4 regions of the Desulforamulus aquiferis genome follow, and region 1 is predicted to be linked to each of the others. Evidence: riboswitches for the same ligand, from Rfam matches in the RefSeq annotation. Region 1 holds a riboswitch; each other region holds the start of a gene.
The links. A riboswitch is a leader RNA that binds a small molecule or an ion and turns the genes downstream of it on or off. The one in region 1 is predicted to bind S-adenosylmethionine.

Region 1 (3,107 bases):
GGACTTCCGGCAGATACCGCCACCCTGGCCATTCGCTTGACTGTGATTATGCTGCCCATACTTATTTTTTATGGGTTGGCTACGGTTTTTCAGGGGCTCCTTAATGCTAATCAGGTCTTTGCCATTCCAGCCTTAAGTACCAGTGTTACTAACCTTGTCATTATCATTTCTGCCCTGACCCTGGGAGGCTGGTATGGAGTTGAGGGACTGGCGGTAGGCACGGTGGGGGGCTTTGTGCTGGCAGCCCTGATCCAGGTTCCTAAGCTCAGGCAGCAGGGCTTTAGGTTCAAATTTTCCACCGATTGGCGCCACCCAGGGGTACGCAAGGTTATGTACCTGGTGGGGCCGGTGGCCATAGGCACTTCCCTCAACCAGATTTACTTAATCATTGACCGGATTTTGGCCTCGGGTCTGGCCGAGGGCAGCATTTCAGCCTTGAATTTTGCCAATAGACTTATTTTAATGCCCATAGGTTTTTTTGTCCTGGCGGTGGGTACCGCTTTCTACCCTTCCATTACTAAGATGGCTGCCGAGAGCAAGTATGAGGAACTGGCCAAAACGGTACGGGGGGCCTTTCGGGTGGTGACCCTTTTTGCATTGCCAGCCGGTGTGGGACTTCTGGTGTTGGCCTATCCCATCATTAAGCTGCTCTTTGAAAGGGGCCAATTTGATGCCCGGGCCACCGAGATGACTGCCATTGCTTTGTTGTTTTATTCCATTGGCCTGGTGGGGCAGGCTGCCAATATTATTTTGACCAGGGGCTTTTATGCCCTCCAGGATACCAAGACACCCGTAAAGCTCATGGGAGTCACCGTTGTAGTAAATGTTATTTTGAGCCTTCTATTTATCGGGCCCCTGAAGCACGGTGGCCTGGCTTTGGCCAATTCTCTAGCATCCTTATTAAATACTGTTATGCTTTCCTGGTATCTAAATAAAAGAATTCCTGGCATGTGGGATGCCGGTATTTTTAAATTCTTTGGGCAAGTGGCGGCTGCTTCTGCAGCTATGGCCGCTGGGGCCTGGGGTGTCAGCTATTATGCCTCCGGCTTATTGGCGGGTCTAGGCACCCTGGGTCTGGCCCTGCAGGTTGGGGCTGGGATTGCTGCCGGTGTTGCAATTTTCTTAGTGGCAGTCTTTACTTTGAAAATGGAGGAGACTGTACTGGTTTCTACCTATGCCAATAAGCTTTTAAAACGCCTGGGTCCATCCCGGGGCTAGTTAAAGCCGCACCAAATTATTCTATGCCGCATAGCATGGGATAAGGAGGTGACAGCCATGATTAAGGCAACACAACTGGAAACCAAGGATGTTGTCAACTTGTCCGATGGGGCTAAGCTAGGACCGATAAAGGACCTACATATCGACATGGAAACCGGCAAGGTCATTGCTCTGGTATTGCAGGCCCCCAGCAAATATTTCGGGCTGATGCGCTCGGGTAAAGATATGGTGATTCCCTGGGAACTGGTCAGCAAATTTGGTTTGGATGCCATTTTGGTAGATCTACAGCCCATGGATCGCCGGTATTACCAAGATTAAAACTTTGTTTGACATAAAGTAACTGCTTTGCTAAAATAAATCTGGTAAATTTCTAACTGAATCGCTCATCAAGAGAGGTGGAGGGACTGGCCCGATGAAACCCGGCAACCTCACGTAAGGTGCCAATTCCTGCGGGAAGCTATTTCCTGACAGATGAGGTTATTATGGCTGATTAAATAACCTCTCCCATATGGAGGGGTTTGTTTTTTGGCTGTGTTGCAGTTTGGTGTTTAATTTTAAAATGACAGGGAAAGTTAAATACAGGGAGGGAATCCATTTGAGCAGAAAATTATTTACTTCTGAATCTGTTACCGAGGGTCATCCCGATAAGGTGGCTGACCAGATTTCTGATGCTGTCCTTGATGCTATTTTAGCTAAGGATCCCAATGCCAGGGTAGCATGCGAAACCTTTGTAACCACAGGACTGGTATTAGTTGGGGGAGAAATTTCCTGCCAGTGCTATGTTGATATTCCCAAGGTTGCCAGGGAGACTATTTTAAACATTGGCTATACCAGGGCAAAGTATGGCTTTGATGGAGATACCTGTGCGGTCCTTACCGCCATTGATGAGCAGTCCCCGGACATTGCCATGGGTGTGGACAAGGCCCTTGAGGCAAAGAGCGGTGAAATGAGTGAGGAAGAAATTGAGGCCATTGGCGCAGGGGATCAAGGGATGATGTTTGGCTTCGCCACCAATGAAACACCTGAATTAATGCCCTTGCCCATTGCCTTGGCCCATAAGCTGGCCCGCCGTCTATCCGAGGTTCGCAAGAATGGAATGGTAGAGTATCTGCGCCCCGACGGTAAGACCCAGGTTACTGTAGAATACGATGGTGATAGGCCATCCCGGATTGACACCATAGTTATTTCTACCCAGCACCACCCTGAGGTGGATTTAGCCACCATTCGCAAGGATATGATTGAAGTAGTAGCACATCAGGTGCTACCCGCTGAATTGATTGACAGCAATACTCGCTTTTTCATCAACCCAACGGGACGCTTTGTAATTGGCGGCCCCCATGGGGATGCTGGACTAACTGGACGTAAAATCATTGTCGACACCTATGGCGGTCGTGCCCGTCACGGCGGTGGTGCCTTCTCCGGTAAGGATCCCACAAAGGTGGACCGCTCAGCCACCTATGCTGCCCGCTATGTGGCTAAGAATGTGGTGGCTGCCGGACTTGCGGACCGCTGCGAGGTACAGGTGGCCTACGCCATCGGTGTGGCTCACCCGGTTTCTGTACGGGTGCAGACCTTTGGCACAGGCAAGGTTAGTGATGACTTGATTATTCAGCTTATTAACCGCCATTTTGACCTGCGTCCTGCGGGTATCATTAAGAGCTTGGATTTACGTCGGCCAATTTATAGGCAAACTGCTGCCTATGGCCACTTTGGCCGTCTGGATCTGGATTTACCCTGGGAGCGTACCGATAAGGCAGGTTTACTTAGGGCAGAGGCAGGTTTGTAAACCTAGCTCTATAGCCTTTATTTACCACATTGACACTACACACCCCCGGTGGAGTAATAAACATACTCTACAGCACGGGGGTGTTTTTTATGTATCAGACTCT
Region 2 (3,107 bases), on a different contig from region 1:
CACCTGCCGGGAGTTCCCATCTTAGCTGAGTATTTTCATCAAACCATGAAAAAGGATGTAGTAGTGGTTTCTCCCGACATTGGAGGGGTGACTCGAGCCAGGGATTTGGCCGAAAGGATTGGAGCTCCCCTGGCGATCATTGATAAACGTCGCCCAGAGCCTAACGTGGCTGAGGTTACCAACATTATTGGCAGCATCAAAGGAAAGTCAGTAATTATGATTGATGATATCATTGACACGGCCGGAACCATAACTAAGGGAGCTGCCGCTCTGATGGAGCGTGGAGCCAAAGAAATCTATGTTTGCTGTACCCATGCTGTGCTGTCAGGGCCAGCCATCCAAAGGTTAGAGGAATCTGTTATTAAAGAGGTTGTTATTACCAATACCATTCCTTTGCCACCGGAAAAGATGATTGATAAAATTAAAGTGCTCTCAGTGGCTCCGCTGCTGGGAGAAGCCATTATTCGTATCCATGAAGACCTTTCTGTAAGCAAGCTTTTCTCATAAGGCAAGCAAAACCCGTCACCCCAAAGGGGGTGGCGGGTTTTGCAGATTGTCGAAAAACTACCTATATTCGGGTTTTAATAATCCCTCACTTCGGGCGAAAATGGGCCGCCTTCGAGTAAACATCGTGTTTACCTCAGGCTTTCGCGGACGTCCATGTCCGCTCACCCATTTTCGCATCCTCAGCTTCGCGAAGCGCTGTTTCCACTGCTTCGAATGTCGCTGTTCGGGATTATTAAAACCCAATTGTATCTTTTTCAACAAACCCGTCACCTAGACCAATAATGGTAAAAGATGGTGTTTAGCTCTTCACTATCCTCGCCTTGATAATTGCCATCGAAGGCTCCGGTTTCTAATAAATCAGGTCTGAGATCCTCTTCATGATGGTTGCTCAAATTAAATCACCCCCTGTTTCGTTATTTTATTTAGGGTGTGATAGATTCAGAAGATGTATACAGGGACTTTAATTCATGATAGTCAAGGATTATTAATGAAGCTGACACTTGGCTTGGGGTAAATTATTCCATAAAAAAACCTGTTGACAGTGAATTGGTTGGTTGGTAAACTTTAAATTACTTAATTTAATAATGTGCTCTTATCCCGAGAGGTGGAGGGACTGGCCCTATGAAACCCAGCAACCATCCGGTGATTTTCCGGACAGGTGCTAATTCCTGCAGAAGTATATCTTCTGACAGATAAGAGGTGTGCAGCGATAAAATCGTTAAACCTCTTCTGTGTAAAGAAGAGGTTTATTTTGTACACGGGCAAGGGAGCACGAAGGAGGAAATATAAATGGGTGTGGAACGTACCTATGCTGAAATTAATGCCCGAATTAAAGAGGGCAAGGCGGTTGTTGTAACTGCTGAAGAGGTAATTGAAAAAGTCCGGGAGCAAGGGCTGGCCAAAACTGCCGCCCAGGTGGATGTAGTTACCACCGGTACCTTTGGTCCAATGTGTTCCTCGGGTGCGTTTTTAAACTTTGGTCATTCCAATCCCCGTATTAGGATGCAGAAAGTTTGGCTGAACAATGTTCCTGCTTATACGGGTATTGCTGCAGTAGATGCTTACATGGGGGTTACTGAGGTTCCCGAGGATGATCCCACCAACAGTAATTACCCAGGGGAGTTTCGTTATGGTGGAGGCCATGTAATTGAAGATTTGGTAAGCGGTAAGGAGGTTAAGCTAGAGGCCCTTTCCTATGGGACCGATTGCTATCCCCGCAAGGAGATTGAAACCACCATTACTTTGGATCAGATTAATGAGGCCATCCTATTCAATCCAAGAAATGCTTACCAAAACTATAACTGTGCTGTAAACCTGAGTGATAAAACCATCCATACCTATATGGGGACATTGAAGCCACGGTTGGGGAATGCCACCTACTCAACTTCAGGGCAATTAAGTCCCCTAATGAAGGATCCCAACTTTGCTACCATTGGCATCGGAACAAGAATATTTCTAGGCGGTGGAGTTGGCTATGTGGTTTGGAATGGTACCCAGCATTTCCCTGGATGGCTCAAAGACAGTGAGGGAAATATAGTTGGTTCAGCCGGCGGAACCCTTTCTGTAATGGGTGATCTTAAGCAAATGAAAGCCCAATGGCTCAGGGGTACCAGTTTCCAGGGTTATGGAGCAACACTGACAGTTGGTTTAGGTATTCCGATACCGATTCTAAATGAAGAAATTTTAAAATTTGCTGCCCTTTCTGATGAGGAACTGCACGCTCCGGTGGTAGATTACAGCGAAAATTATCCCAACCGGGTGGGTGGTAACCTGGGACTGGTAAGTTATGCACAGCTTAAGTCAGGTAAAATAACTGTTGAAGGCAAGGAAGTGGCCACTGCACCCCTTTCCAGTTATCCAAAGGCTAGGGAAATTGCCGGTCTCCTGAAAACCTGGATTCAAAAGGGAGATTTCCAATTGGGAGAGCCTGTACAATTACTACCCGGACCATCAGCAGGCCTAACAGCTAAACCTCTGGATATAAGATAAAGAAGGGAGCGGATTGATATGGCACCGCATAAAATTGTACTGCGTTTTAGTTCTACAACTTCAGATCGTCCAATAATATATCACTTGGTTAAAGATTATGACTTAGTGGTTAATATAGTAAAGGCAAAGATAAATCCTCACCTGGAAGGAACCATGGTTTTAGACCTGGACGGGGAAAGATATGAGGAAGGTATTGAATACCTTCGCAATCAGGGAATTACGGTACACCCCTTAAATCAGGAAGTAGTTCGCAACAATGATAGGTGTACCAGTTGTGGGGCCTGCACGGTTCACTGCCCTGCTGGGGCCCTCTTTATGGAGCGTCCCTCAATGGAAGTGAAATTCAATGGTGATAAGTGTGTTGTCTGCCTACATTGTTTAAAGGTTTGCCCATTAAGGGCAATGGAGGTAAGGATCTAATTGGAATATATCCAGCGAACCTATCGTAACCTGCACAAGCAGGCTGATTTGGTGCATTTCCAAGTTAGCATTCAGGAAACGGATTTGGATATTGGTGTTCGGAGAGACCGCTTTAGTCCAGAACTTGTTTCTTGGATCGAAGTGTTAGTACAGGAACAGAGAAAGTACCTGGAAGATTACATTCAGCGGGA
Region 3 (3,107 bases), on a different contig from region 1:
TTGGTACTAGTGTATTAACAATAGGAAGTGAGTTCGAAATGGAAAATAGCTATGATGTAATAGTGGTGGGTGGAGGGCCAGCTGGCATGTTGGCCGCTTCTGTGGCAGCAGCAAAGGGTGCTAAAACCCTGCTCCTTGAGAAAAATGAACGCTTAGGTAAAAAAATGCTGATAACAGGTGGAGGAAGGTGTAATTTAACCAACGATACCGATATTGAGCAAATGGTTGCCAATATTCCCGGTAACGGGAAGTTTGTTTTCGGCAGCCTATATAGATTTTCAGGGCAGGATTTAAGGGATTATTTTAATAAATTAGGTATTAAGACTAAGGTGGAAAACCAGGGAAAAGTATTTCCCAGAAGTAACAGTGCTGCCCAGGTGGTAGAGGCATTGGAAAAGCATCTATTAAAGTTAGGTGTGAGGATCAAGTACCAGGCAAAGGTTGATGCCCTCATTGAAGGGTGGGGATGTTGCCGCGGTGTGGTGGTTGGGGGAAAAGAGCTAAAGTCAAAGGCAGCGGTGATAGCCACCGGGGGACTTTCGTACCCCAAAACCGGCAGCACCGGAGATGGTTATAAAATAGCCGGAAAGCTGGGCCATACTGTTACAAAACTATTTCCTTCAGCGGTATCGGTAACATGCTCAGATCCATGGATTAGGGAAAGGGATGTTCAGGGTTTATCCTTACCCTCGGTAAAAATCACCCTATATAATGGTAAAGGAAAAATAATGGCCTGTGAAATGGGGGACATTATTTTTACTCACTGGGGTATATCCGGGCCGGGCGCCCTCAGGGTAGGAAGGTATGTGTCCATAGAAAAACAGAAAACAGGGATAGAAAGCATTAGGGGAGAGATAGACTTATACCCAAGCACAAATCAAGAGGAAATAGCCCGAAGGCTTGGGCAAATTGCCCTTGAGGAAAATAAAAAGATCTTAAAGACTGCTTTAGCGACGGTGGTGCCGGAACGCCTAGCTCTGGTATTGGCAGAGCTGGCCGGGGTTAGCCCCCAGGTAACTGTGGGAGCGATCCAGAAAGAAACTTGGCGTAGGCTGGCCTTACTATTAAAAGGACTGCCTGTAAATATTGAAGGGACCAGATCAATTGATGAGGCTACTGTTACCGGTGGAGGGATAGCAGTGAAGGAAGTGGATCCCCGTTCAATGGAATCCAAACTGATAAAGGGACTTTTTTTTGCCGGAGAAATACTGGATATTGATGCCCATACGGGAGGGTTCAATATGCAGGTGGCCTTTAGTACAGGCTATGTAGCCGGAGAAGCTGCCGCTAAACATGCTTTAGAAAGTATTGACTGATAGTGCTAAATTAGTGTAAATTACGATTAATAAACAAATACCGACAATGATTACTTTATCAAGAGTGGTGGAGGGACTGGCCCAATGAAACCCGGCAACCGGCCTAAGATGGCGGCGGTGCCAACTCCTGCGGAGCTTTTTGAAGCTCGGAAAGATGAGGTGCGCTAAGGATGTTAAACCTACGCCCTTTAAATGGGCGTTTTTTTATATAAAATTACTTGCGGGAGGTTACTTATGCTGCTGCCCCAGGTGCCGGTGGAGATAAGGCTGGATAAGGTGCTGGGACTGCTAGGGCAAGGGGATAATAGTGAGTCGTTAGTCTCTCCCCTAGGAAACATAGTTGGTGAGGTAATTACACAGGCAAAATCCCTGTTATGTCCAACCGCAGCCTGGTCATGTTATGAATTATCATTAGAGGGCTATTTGATAGGTCCCGGGGGAGATAATATTCCTCTTCCAGGTATAAAGTTCAATAATACAAAAATCGAGAGAGTTAGTGTGATAGCAGTATCCATAGGAGAAGCTATAGAAAATAAGGTACAGGAAGCATTTAAACAGGGAAACTTTACCACCGCCATAATACTTGATTCTGTGGGAAACATTGCAGTTCAAGAGGTTGCTGATTGGATAGTAAATCTATTGTCCAAGCAATATCGAAGCAAGGGGTTGTTCCCCACACCAAGGTATATTCCCGGCTGTAAAGAAAATGAGCTGGCCTATTTACCACTTCTCATGGAACTAGCCGGGGCAGGTAATTTAAGTATAAATTGTACCCCGTATTACCAACTGGAGCCGGTAAAATCCCTTGTCTTTTGGGTGGGATGGGGTCCTAATAGAAGTATTATCCAGGTTAAATGTATGTCCTGCCAAAAAGAAAATTGTATATACCGAGTTAGAATAATGGAAGGAGAGGGTTAAGTTTGACCTTCAGGGATAGAGTAGGAAAGGAAATTCTGGTTGTGGACGGGGCTATGGGTACCCTGCTGCAGCAAAAGGGACTGCCATCAGGCTGGTGTCCCGAGGAGTGGAATGTAAGTCAGCCCGAAGCTGTAAAGGACATACACCGGCTATATTTAGAGGCGGGTGCAGATATAATTACAACTAATACCTTTGGCGCAATAAGTACAAAGCTTGAGGAGTATGGCTATGGACATAGTGTCAGAGACTTTAATCTTGCTGCTGTTAGATTAGCTAAAGAAGCAGCCCAACCCTTTGGAGCAATGGTTGCAGGCTCTGTTGGACCTTTAGGAAAATTCTTGCAGCCCCTTGGGACTCTAAGCTTTGATGAGGCCTACCAGCAATTTTACGAACAATGTAGGTGTTTGGTTGAGGCAGGAGTAGATTTAATACTCTTTGAAACCTTTGGGGATATTGGTGAGATGCGGGCAGCCCTGGTGGCAGCAGCAGATGCGGGAGATATTCCGGTAGTTGCCAGCTTTACCTTTGATGAAACAGGTAGGACCTTTACAGGAACCGACCCGGAAACTGCTGCTGTGGTGGCCGAGGGCTTAGGGGCTGTGGCCATTGGGGTTAACTGCTCGGTGGGACCAAAACAGTTAGTAAGTGTAGTTAAAAAGCTGGGCCAAAGCACAAACATTCCCATCCTGGTATCCCCCAATGCGGGCATGCCTGAGATTGTTGATGGAAGAACCGTATTTAGAGAAATGCCGGAAACAATGGCACAATATGCAGCCAGTTTTGTTGAGTATGGCGCATCACTCCTTGGCGGGTGTTGCGGAACAACACCAGAACATATTCAAGCCATCAAGGGCAGCGTTAAACACTTACAAC
Region 4 (3,107 bases), on a different contig from region 1:
ATAAAAGGTAGAGGTTACATGATGCTTTGACCATTCCATAATCTCTTGAAGTTCTTGCCAATAGTCAACCTGCTCAAAATCTATGTGTTCTACCGGTGCACCTGTTATTACTAAACCATCGAATTTTTGCTCTTTGACTTGGTCAAAGGTCTTATAAAAATGAGCCATATGCTCCAGGGGTGTATTTCTAGAAATATGGGTCCGGGTATGGAGAAGTTCTACCTCCACTTGGAGTGGCGTATTTCCCAAAAGTCTTAGCAATTGAGTTTCCGTTGTTATTTTTGTGGGCATAAGGTTCAATATGGCAATCCTTAAAGCCCGAATATCCTGATGAACAGCCCTAGTCTCGGTCATAACAAAAATATTTTCCCCGGTTAATATATCATTAGCGGGAAGGTTATCTGGAATTTTTATGGGCATAATTTATCTCCTTTTCTACTGTAGCCTTAAGCCCTTAATGCCTGGTCCAAGTCCTCCAATAAATCCTTAACACTCTCTAACCCGATGGACAATCGTACCAGTTCAGGAGAAACTCCTGCCTTACGCTGTGCTTCTTCAGAAAGCTGACTGTGTGTAGTGGAGGCCGGGTGAATTACTAAAGATTTGGCATCCCCCACATTGGCTAAATGAGAGAATATTTTTAAGCTATCAATAAACCTTCTCCCTTCGGCCACCCCGCCTTTTATGCCAAAGGTTAGAATTGCCCCCGCACCCTTTGCTAGATACTTACTGGCCAGGCTGTGGGATGGATGGTTAGACAGTCCAGGGTAGGAAACCCAACTTACCTTAGGGTGATTTGCCAGAAATTCAGCCACCTTCTGAGCGTTAGTTACATGTCTATCCATTCTTAGAGCCAGAGTTTCTATGCCCTGCAGTAATAAGAAGGAATTAAAGGGGCTGATACATGCACCAAAATCCCTGAGTAGCTGAACCCTGGCCCTAACAATATAGGCAGCTGCACCCACATCTTTAGTGTAAGTTATTCCGTGATAACTGGGATCTGGGCTGGTCAGTCCCGGAAATTTATTATTTTGTGTCCAGTCAAATTTACCTGAGTCGATAATGACTCCTCCGATACTATTACCGTGACCACCTATAAATTTAGTAGTAGAGTGAATAACTATATCTGCCCCGTATTCTAAGGGTCGGCAAAGATATGGTGTGGCAAAGGTACCATCAATTATCAAGGGAATTCCTGCTTCATGGGCAATGGCGCTTACCGCCTCAATATCCAATACATCGCACTTGGGGTTGCCTATAATCTCTGCAAAAACGGCCTTGGTTTTGTCATTGATTGCCTTTTTAAATTCGTCTGGATTTTCAGGATTAACAAACTTAACCTTGATGCCTAATCTGGAGAAAGTATGGGTAAAGAGGTTCACCGTGCCGCCATAAAGATTAGTTGAGGATACTATTTCATCTCCAGCAGCTGCAATGTTTAAAACTGCAGCTGTGATGGCAGCATGGCCAGAGGCAAAGGCTAATGCTCCAACCCCTCCTTCAAGGGCAGCCAATCTCTTCTCTAGAATATCAGTGGTTGGGTTATCAATGCGTGTATAAATATGTCCTTCTTCTCTCAACCCAAATAAGTTAGCCGCATGTTCGGAATCCTTGAAAACATACGAAGTAGTCTGATAAATGGGAACAGCCCTGGATAGGGTTTCACTATCTGGGTTATGCCCGGCATGTAGCGCCAAGGTCTCAAATCCTAATTTTTCATTACTCATAAGATATTCCTCCTTCTTAAGATAAAAAATAAAAACCCCTTCACAGATGAAGGGGTGCTTTAAACCGTCCTCTCTCATCTGCCAGGACTATGTCCTGAAGGAATTAGCACCTTGTCAGCTTAAGCTGACCGGTTGCCGGGTTTCATAGGGCCTTTCCCTCCACCACTCTGGATAAGAGTAATTGCTATTCAATTCTATGGCTATTATTATATTTTCCCTAAATAACAGTGTCAATACTTAATATAAATTAAGCATTCCGGATTCTGGCTTATCCTTATCTCTTAGAATATCGGTTTTAGTCATATAATCCACAATTTGAAGTTTTCCAATCACCAAATTAATATCCGTTAAATAACCACACACTAAATTGCCATGTTTTTTAGTCCTGGTTATAACTGTCTCCTCGTTCACTTCAGAAGATTTACATCCAACTACAATGACACTCTGAAGCCTTTCCGGCTGGTCTGGCATGTCAGGAATCATATATAGATTTTCAAATACAATCTTCAAAGAGGCCAATACCTTGTTTAAAACACCTGAATGTTGACCTAAAAGGGAGCCAAAAACATTCATCAAAACCACTCCCCTATCATTTAACTTTGCAGAAACCAATTGAAAAAATTCCACCGTTGCTAAATGAAAGGGAATGGTTTTTGAAAGAAAGGCATCCATTAATATCAAGTCATAATTGCTTTGTTCCTGTTCCATTAGTTCTCTGCCATCACCTATGGAGACTGCTAGTCTTTTGTCCTCGGGCAATTTAAAATAGTTCCTGGCTACCTGCTCTACCACCGGGTCGATCTCCAAGACCTTAAGGGTTTTAATGTCTTGATAGATATCTAAGAACTGCCTTGGTACTACCCCTCCTCCTAAACCAACCATTAAAACACTCTTAATGGACGGGTTAAACAAATGCCCCAAATGGCAATAGCCCGCATAGGGGGGGGAATTGTCCCTATGTTCCCCTAGGGACATATAGCTTTGATAAAAATGCTCCGGAAATTGAAGGTTGGGGCACTGCCTGTCATCCAAAAACACTAAATACCTCCGACCCCTTTTATCAATTACCTGCAGATTATTAAATGAAGTGCGGCATTCAAAGACAACCCTACCACGGATCAGGGGCAACAATCCATTCTTAATTAGCACCCTTAACCGGGTGGGTAAAAATAGATATATTCTTCTTAACATTAAGGGATTTATTAAATTCACTCTATTCCACCGCTGGATCACAGTTTTGTCGCCTGCTTAGATTTTTCTTTAGCAATAGCTGTAATTTGCCTAGATTAACTAAGGCTTTAAGATATAAGGGTTCAGCCAGATTCCAAAAAAGATACATCCCCTTATTTAGAACCATATCATACTCCCCGATGAATTCCA

Region 2: it holds a riboswitch for S-adenosylmethionine, as region 1 does, so the genes downstream of both, P6N53_RS12525 (homocysteine biosynthesis protein) here and metK (methionine adenosyltransferase) in region 1, are expected to answer to the same signal.
Region 3: it holds a riboswitch for S-adenosylmethionine, as region 1 does, so the genes downstream of both, P6N53_RS01625 (hypothetical protein) here and metK (methionine adenosyltransferase) in region 1, are expected to answer to the same signal.
Region 4: it holds a riboswitch for S-adenosylmethionine, as region 1 does, so the genes downstream of both, P6N53_RS02385 (homocysteine synthase) here and metK (methionine adenosyltransferase) in region 1, are expected to answer to the same signal.

What each region holds. Positions count from the first base shown of each region.
Region 1 is NZ_JARPTC010000032.1:2,341-5,447, reverse strand. Features, by position in the region: gene murJ (murein biosynthesis integral membrane protein MurJ) at 1-1,218, shown strand, start outside; gene P6N53_RS17540 (YlmC/YmxH family sporulation protein) at 1,276-1,536, shown strand; SAM riboswitch class I at 1,599-1,696, shown strand; gene metK (methionine adenosyltransferase) at 1,814-3,004, shown strand; gene P6N53_RS17530 (glycosyltransferase) at 3,094-3,107, shown strand, end outside.
Region 2 is NZ_JARPTC010000019.1:41,990-45,096, reverse strand. Features, by position in the region: gene P6N53_RS12535 (ribose-phosphate diphosphokinase) at 1-507, shown strand, start outside; gene P6N53_RS12530 (hypothetical protein) at 774-899, opposite strand; SAM riboswitch class I at 1,097-1,206, shown strand; gene P6N53_RS12525 (homocysteine biosynthesis protein) at 1,297-2,496, shown strand; gene P6N53_RS12520 (NIL domain-containing protein) at 2,515-2,916, shown strand; gene P6N53_RS12515 (UPF0280 family protein) at 2,917-3,107, shown strand, end outside.
Region 3 is NZ_JARPTC010000002.1:108,204-111,310, forward strand. Features, by position in the region: gene P6N53_RS01620 (BaiN/RdsA family NAD(P)/FAD-dependent oxidoreductase) at 39-1,316, shown strand; SAM riboswitch class I at 1,369-1,477, shown strand; gene P6N53_RS01625 (hypothetical protein) at 1,551-2,234, shown strand; gene P6N53_RS01630 (homocysteine S-methyltransferase family protein) at 2,237-3,107, shown strand, end outside.
Region 4 is NZ_JARPTC010000003.1:3,802-6,908, forward strand. Features, by position in the region: gene metA (homoserine O-acetyltransferase MetA) at 1-420, opposite strand, end outside; gene P6N53_RS02385 (homocysteine synthase) at 447-1,727, opposite strand; SAM riboswitch class I at 1,799-1,905, opposite strand; gene P6N53_RS02390 (spermidine synthase) at 1,965-2,939, opposite strand; gene P6N53_RS02395 (lipid II:glycine glycyltransferase FemX) at 2,941-3,107, opposite strand, start outside.